DNA from 2 places in the Brevibacillus sp. AY1 genome. Region 1 is predicted to be linked to the other one. Evidence: riboswitches for the same ligand, from Rfam matches in the RefSeq annotation. Region 1 holds a riboswitch; the other holds the start of a gene.
The links. Region 1 has a riboswitch for FMN ahead of ribD (bifunctional diaminohydroxyphosphoribosylaminopyrimidine deaminase/5-amino-6-(5-phosphoribosylamino)uracil reductase RibD). Riboswitches for the same ligand answer to the same signal wherever they lie in the genome.
Positions count from the first base shown of each region.

Region 2: linked by a shared signal. The riboswitch ahead of JZI27_RS04775 (ECF transporter S component) and the one ahead of ribD (bifunctional diaminohydroxyphosphoribosylaminopyrimidine deaminase/5-amino-6-(5-phosphoribosylamino)uracil reductase RibD) in region 1 are both predicted to bind FMN.

Region 1 is NZ_JAFLPN010000001.1:597,834-601,243, forward strand. It holds gene JZI27_RS03150 (M20 family metallo-hydrolase) at 1-813, shown strand, start outside; FMN riboswitch at 882-1,029, shown strand; FMN riboswitch at 1,167-1,317, shown strand; gene ribD (bifunctional diaminohydroxyphosphoribosylaminopyrimidine deaminase/5-amino-6-(5-phosphoribosylamino)uracil reductase RibD) at 1,446-2,558, shown strand; gene JZI27_RS03160 (riboflavin synthase) at 2,560-3,234, shown strand; gene JZI27_RS03165 (bifunctional 3,4-dihydroxy-2-butanone-4-phosphate synthase/GTP cyclohydrolase II) at 3,253-3,410, shown strand, end outside.
Region 2 is NZ_JAFLPN010000003.1:14,897-18,306, forward strand. It holds gene proS (proline--tRNA ligase) at 1-423, opposite strand, end outside; gene JZI27_RS04775 (ECF transporter S component) at 735-1,343, opposite strand; FMN riboswitch at 1,596-1,750, opposite strand; gene JZI27_RS04780 (molybdopterin-containing oxidoreductase family protein) at 1,840-3,410, opposite strand, start outside.

The DNA of each region.
Region 1 (3,410 bases):
GGTAAGCTGGAGCCAGACGAGCTGGAGCGCACGGACAAAAACGGGATCACACGCAGGCAAGCGCTACTTGATTTTGGATGTGATCCAGATAGATTTGAGGAATCTCTCTATGCACAGGGAAGGATCGGGGCTTACTTGGAGCTGCATATTGAGCAGGGCCCGATTCTCGATTTAATGGAGGAGCCAGTAGGAATCGTCTCGGCGATCTCAGGACCGCTCTGGTGGACAGTAGAAATGACAGGATTCGCTGGCCACGCCGGTTCGGTACCGATGCTTATGAGGCAGGATGCCTTGCTTGGCGCTGCAAAAGTGATCGTAGCTCTCAACGATTTGGCCAAACTCGATCCGGCAGCACCGACGGTCGGTACTGTAGGACATCTGCAGGTGTTTCCTGATTCGCGCAACATAATCCCTGAAAAAGTGAGCTTCACCGTTGATTTGCGTGATATTGATTTGCATAGGCGAGATCAGCGGGAGCAGGAATTGCGGCAGGAAATCGAACAGATCGCAATGCAGCATGGTTTACGCTATACCATTACGGAAGATACCAATAGTAAACCTCGCTATTGCGCCCCCTGGATCAAAGACATCATTCGCGAAGAAAGCACCAAACTAAATCTTCGTGCTCCAGAACTGATGAGTGGACCTTTTCATGATGCGCTAGCCCTTTCGTATGTATGTGATTACGCGATGATTTTTGTGCGCTGCCGTGATGGGATCAGCCACAATCCGAAAGAATATGCCAGTTACGAAGATATCGCCTGCGGTACAGAGCTGTTGTACAAAACCGTGCAGCGTATGTGCGCAACCTGACGAATTCTGGGAAAAATATACAAAGCGTGACGTGTTGAAAAAGTATGTTATAATGGCAACAACTGAATACCAGCCTTCAGGGTAGGGTGTAATTCCCGACCGGCGGTAATGACGAACGCACGTCTGAGCCCGCGACTCGCCGCTTGTTGTTTGGGCGGCGACTGACTTGGTGCAATTCCAAGGCCGACGGTAAAGTCCGGATGGGAGAAGGTATTTGGATTAGTCTTTTGGAGCTGTTTTTTTGAAAAACGGCTTGAAAAAGGCTTGATTTTCGATGCCCTGAGTAGATCTTGCTCAAGGGCTTTTTATTTTTTCAGAGAGGAGGGGCAAGGGTAAAGTCTGAATTTCATAGGCACAATCTTCAGGGCAAGGTGAAATTCCTGACCGGCGGTAATGGCGCAATGCGTCTGAGCCCGCGACTCGTCATCCAAGCGTGATCGGTTTGACGACTGATCTGGTGAAATTCCAGAGCCGACGGTAAAGTCCGGATGGGAGAAGATGAGTTGTGCTTTCTCTAGTCTTCGTTTTTGAAAAACGGCTAGAGCAAGGCTTCTTTCCCTATGCCCTGATACCTGAATGGTGTCGGGGTTTTCTTATTTCTTGCGACCGTGCCTAGAAAGGGAGAGGAATGGATGAAAACAGATATTGACTATATGAGCATGGCGATCGATTTGGCGAAATCTGCAAAAGGACAAACAAGCCCCAATCCACTCGTAGGAGCGATCGTTGTCAAAAATGGAACCATTGTAGGCATGGGTGCTCATCTGAGAGCAGGAGAGCCGCATGCGGAGATCCATGCGTTGAAGATGGCAGGAAATCAAGCAGTGGGCTCGACCCTGTACGTTTCCCTGGAGCCTTGCAGCCACCATGGAAAAACGCCCCCTTGTACCGATGCGATTCTATCTTCTGGCGTTCGAAAAGTCGTAGTGGCTACGAAGGACCCCAACCCTCTGGTAGCTGGTTCTGGTGTGGATAAGCTGAAAGAGGCTGGATTGGAAGTAGTCGTTGGAATCCAGGAGCAGGAAGCGATACAGCTGAACGAAGTTTTTTTCCATTACGTACAGACCAGCCGTCCTTTTGTCACGCTGAAGACAGCCAGTACACTGGATGGAAAAATTGCGACATGTACGGGGCATAGTCGGTGGATAACGGGTGTGGCATCGCGTGAAGAGGTGCATGATCTGCGAAGAATGCACGATGCCATTCTGGTTGGCGTCGGAACGGTATTGTCGGATGATCCGGAACTGACGGCTCGACATGCTGGATCCATAGCTGGAAAACAGCCGATCCGTATCATTCTGGATCGCCAGCTACGTACACCACTGAATGCCCGTGTCACGCAGTGTGAAGATGCGAAGACCTGGATCATAACCACTTCAGCATCAAGCCAGAAGAAGACAGAAGAACTTACCGCAAAAGGGGTAACGGTGATTACGCTTGATGGAGAACTTCAGATCGATCATGTTCTAGCCGTGCTTGGGGAGAGAGGGATTACCTCCCTGCTAGTAGAGGGTGGGGCAGAAATCAACGCCGCTTTTTTGCAAGCTAAGGCAATCCAAAAAATCATCAGCTATGTATCACTCAAGCTAGTGGGCGGCAAAGCAGCGCCCTCTATATTTGGCGGCATTGGATATGCCAGCATGGACGATGCTGTCAGATTGGTGCATACCGAGATTAAACCTATAGACGAACAAGACATCCGCATAGTCGGGTACCCGCAGTGGATGGTAGGAAGGGGGCAGTAACATGTTTACAGGCTTGGTAGAGGAGATCGGAATCGTAGAATCCATCACCGGAAATCAGGAGGCATGCCGTTTGCGAATTCGTGCTCAAAAGGTGCTGGAAGGAGTCAGTATTGGCGACAGCATCTCGGTCAACGGTATTTGCCTGACAGTGACCTCCTTTTCTTTGCGTCATTTTGAAGTGGATGTCATGCCTGAAACGCTTCGCCATACCAGTTTGCGACAGCTCCAGCGCGGCCAAAAGGTCAATCTGGAACGGGCCATGAAGCTCGGTGATCGTTTTGGCGGCCATCTTGTATCTGGACACGTGGATGGTACGGGAACCATTTTGTCTCTGCAGTTGCATGCCAATGCTGTACGGTTTCGAATTGAAGCGACAGCCGAACTGCTTAGGTACATCATTCCACGCGGCTCAATATGCATCGATGGCATTAGTCTGACGGTGGTGGATGTGAATGAATCGAGCTTTTCAGTCTCCATCATCCCGCATACGTTGGCTTCGACCAGTCTTCAGGACCGCAAACCAGGAGATCGGGTGAATCTGGAGGCAGACATGATCGGGAAATACGTGGAACGACTTTTGCTTCATCCGAGGAATGAACAAAAAGCGGACAAGCCACAAATGGCAAGCCAAAGCCGGCTGAATCTGTCTTTCTTGCAGGAAAACGGATTCGCCTAAAAGGAGGGAACCAGCAAAATGTTTCATCACATAGAGGAAGTGTTGAAAGATTTGCGTCAGGGCAAAGCAGTCATCGTGGTGGATGATGAGGATCGTGAAAATGAAGGTGATTTTGTCTGCATGGCAGAGTATGCGACACCTGAGATGATCAATTTTATGGTGACGCACGGACGGGG
Region 2 (3,410 bases), on a different contig from region 1:
CCACTGGTTGATCAGCACTGGCAGATCGCGATAGCTCTGTATCCACTGGCTGTACATGTGCCCGATAATGGTTTCCGAAGTCGGACGCAGCGCCAGCTTTTCTTCCAGCGGCTCTCCACCCGCCTCTGTCACCCAAGGCAGCTCTGGATTGAAGCCTTCGATATGCTCCTTCTCTTTTTGGAAAAAAGACTCGGGGATCAGCATCGGGAAATAGGCGTTGCGATGGCCCGTCTCTTTAAATCGTTTATCCATCGCCGCCTGAATTCGCTCCCACAGCTCAAATCCATCAGGCTTGAACACGATACAGCCGCGAACCGGTGTGTAGTCCATCAGCTCCGCTTTTTTGATCGCATCAATATACCATCTGGAAAAATCCTCGGACTGCGGCGTAATTTCCTTCACAAACGCTTTTTCCTGCTTCATTCCATGTCACTCCTTTTCAGAATAAAAAGCAAAAATCCCCCATCCCAAAAGGGACGGAGGATTAACTTCCGCGGTACCACCCTGATTAACGATTGGCCATAAGCCCCTCGCTCACTCAACGAACCCGATAACGGCGGGTATCCGGCACAGTTCTTCACCAGCGGCTTCAGGATGGGGTGCAGGTATGCCTGTGTATCAGCCTTCCAGACGTGGGCCGACTCTCTGGGACATGGCGAATAGCTGCGAGTCCTTTCATTGCCTTTTCAATCAGTGTATTTAAGTAAACATCTTAGCAAGCTGATGACGCGTTGTCAATTAATGGTTCTCACTTGCAAGCGCAGCGCCAGCTTGACGTACACCGGATAAGCGACCAACGCAAGCATGGCTCCCTTAAAGATATTGAACGGAACGATACCGTACAGGATCAGCGACCAGACACTGTCAGCTCCAAAGCTGGCGAGCAGCTGCTCCATCGGCATTTGATAGAGTGCTGCATAGGCAGGCAGCAGGAACCAGGCGTTCATGAATGCCATCACGACTGTCATCAGCAAAGCTCCGAGTGCCAGACCGGTGAGGAAGCCTTGCTTCCCTTTTCCGATTCGCTGCATCAGCACAGCTGACACAACGAAAATCGATCCAGCCAGCACATTGGCGATTTCACCAATGATCAGACCGTCTGTATTTTTAAACAGCATGTGCAGTGTGTTTTTCATAACCTCAATAATAATTCCCGCGACCGGACCGTACATCAGCCCGCCGATCAGAGCTGGCAAGGTGCTGAAATCCAGCTTCAAAAACGAAGGCATCAGCGGAATCGGAAACTCCAGGTATTGCAGAATGAACGCAACTGCAGCCAGCATGGGGATTGTCACCAGCCGTTGGGTTGACGTTCGCGATGAGTGCATCGCTGTTTCTTTCATGTGTACCATCTCCTCATTTTTCCTACTCCTTCTTGAGGAATGGCAACAGCTGCCGTACTTCACGCCTTGATCACCAAGCAAACGAACGAAAAAGCCCTGAGGAACAAAAGTCCCCAGGGCGGTTTTGCAGGCGTCTGACAAAGCATGTACAAAAAAGGGTACAAGAAACCAAGAGGGCTATCCAAGACGAAGCTCCCCCTGTTGCTTCTCCCGTTTGCACAGGCAAACAAGCACGTGTCATACCGTACTGTCGTCATCCTTCTCCCATCCAGACTGTACTGTCGGCTCTGGAATCACACCAGATCCTGCACTCCGTCGCTTTTGACAGCTCGGGAGGCTCGCGGGCTTAACATGCACAAGGCACGATTACCGCCGGTCGGGAATTTCACCCTGCCCCGAAGGAATGTGTAGTTGTTTTACAAGGTTTATTATATAGCGATTGTTTTTCATTTGACAATAGCTGAATGTTACCTATTTCCGATCAAAGTGCATGGAATTAATCCCACTTCGCTACAGCCACGCGTCCTGAGAAGAAGGTCGCCCCGCCTCCCATATCTGCGACACGCCCCGGCGTGAGCGCGTTGACGAAGTGCTTTCCTCCCGGCACGTCCGCCCACAAGCCTTGGCTGACCACGACACCCGGCAGTACACTTTCCCCGACAGAGACCGTAAGCTCGCACTCCCCACGATCGTTCCAGACTCGCACCAGATCCCCGTCATGGATACCAGCAGACTGTGCATCCTCCTGGTTCATGTACAGGCGCGGAATCTTCTCCATGCGGACATGCTTTTCGTTATTGGAAAACGTGGAATTGAGGAAGTTGTGGTTCGGCCCTGGAACAAACAGGTATGGATAGTCGTTATCTTCTGGCAATGGAATATACGTCGGCAGCGGCGGATAGCCTGCTGCTTCCATCCGGCTCGAATACAGCTCGATTCGACCGCTCGGTGTCGGCAAATTTTCGATAAAGCCGCGCTCTACCCGTGCCTTCGCGAATTTCTTCTCGCTCAGCACTTCAAGGTCAATTCCGTGCAAATAAGGATTTTGCGGTACGTCGAGCGCCTGCCGGATCATGTCTTCCTCTGTATCGTCGAACATAGCATCCTCAAAGCCCATTCCTTTGGCGAGCAAGCGAAATACTTCCACGTTTGACTTACTCTCCCCGTACGGAGCAATAACCGGCTGTTGAAGCTGAATGTAGTGATGCCAGTACGACGTGTAAAAATCCGTATTTTCATAGGATGAGGTCGCTGGCAATACGATGTCTGCATACCGTGCGGTTTCCGTCAGAAATAGATCATGCACGACCGTGAACAAATCCTCACGTTCCAGCCCCTGCCTCACTTTATTGCCCTCAGGTGCTACGAGCGCCGGGTTGCAGCTGTAGACGTACAGGGAGCGTACCGGGGGATCCAGCTCCAATAGCGCTTGGCCGAGCAAATTCATGTTGATGCTGCGTGTCTGTTTGTTCAGCAGTACATCCGGTCGCTGCATAGCGGTCTTGTTGTGCTCCAGAAATCCTTTGTTTCCCTTGATTGCTCCGCCGCCTTTGACCAGCCATTGGCCCGTGAGCGCAGGGAGACAGGCAATCGTCCGAACACACATGCCACCATTATCGTGATGCTGCAAGCCATTGCCGATGCGGATGAATGCTGGCGACGTCTCCCCGTAGAGTCTTGCCAGCTTGTAAATATCGTCGACAGGAACCCCTGTAATCGCGGAAACGGTAACTGGATCGTAAGCACGAACATGCTCTCGCAATTCCTCGTGACCTACCGTGTGCTTGTCTAGAAAGCCCAGGTCCACCATGTTCTCTGCAAATAAAACGTGCATCATGCCGAGAGCCAAAGCGCTGTCAGTCCCGGGTAGAATCGGAATAAACCAGTCCGCCCACTGCCCTGTCCGATTTTTGTGTACGTCAATGACCACGATTTTTGCACCATTCTTGCGTGCCTTTTCCGCCAAAACCACCTGATGCATATTCGTGCTGATCGTGTTGATTCCCCACATGATGAACAGCTTTGCATGCACTGTATCTTCTGGATCCGTCCCGAAGGCATTCCCCA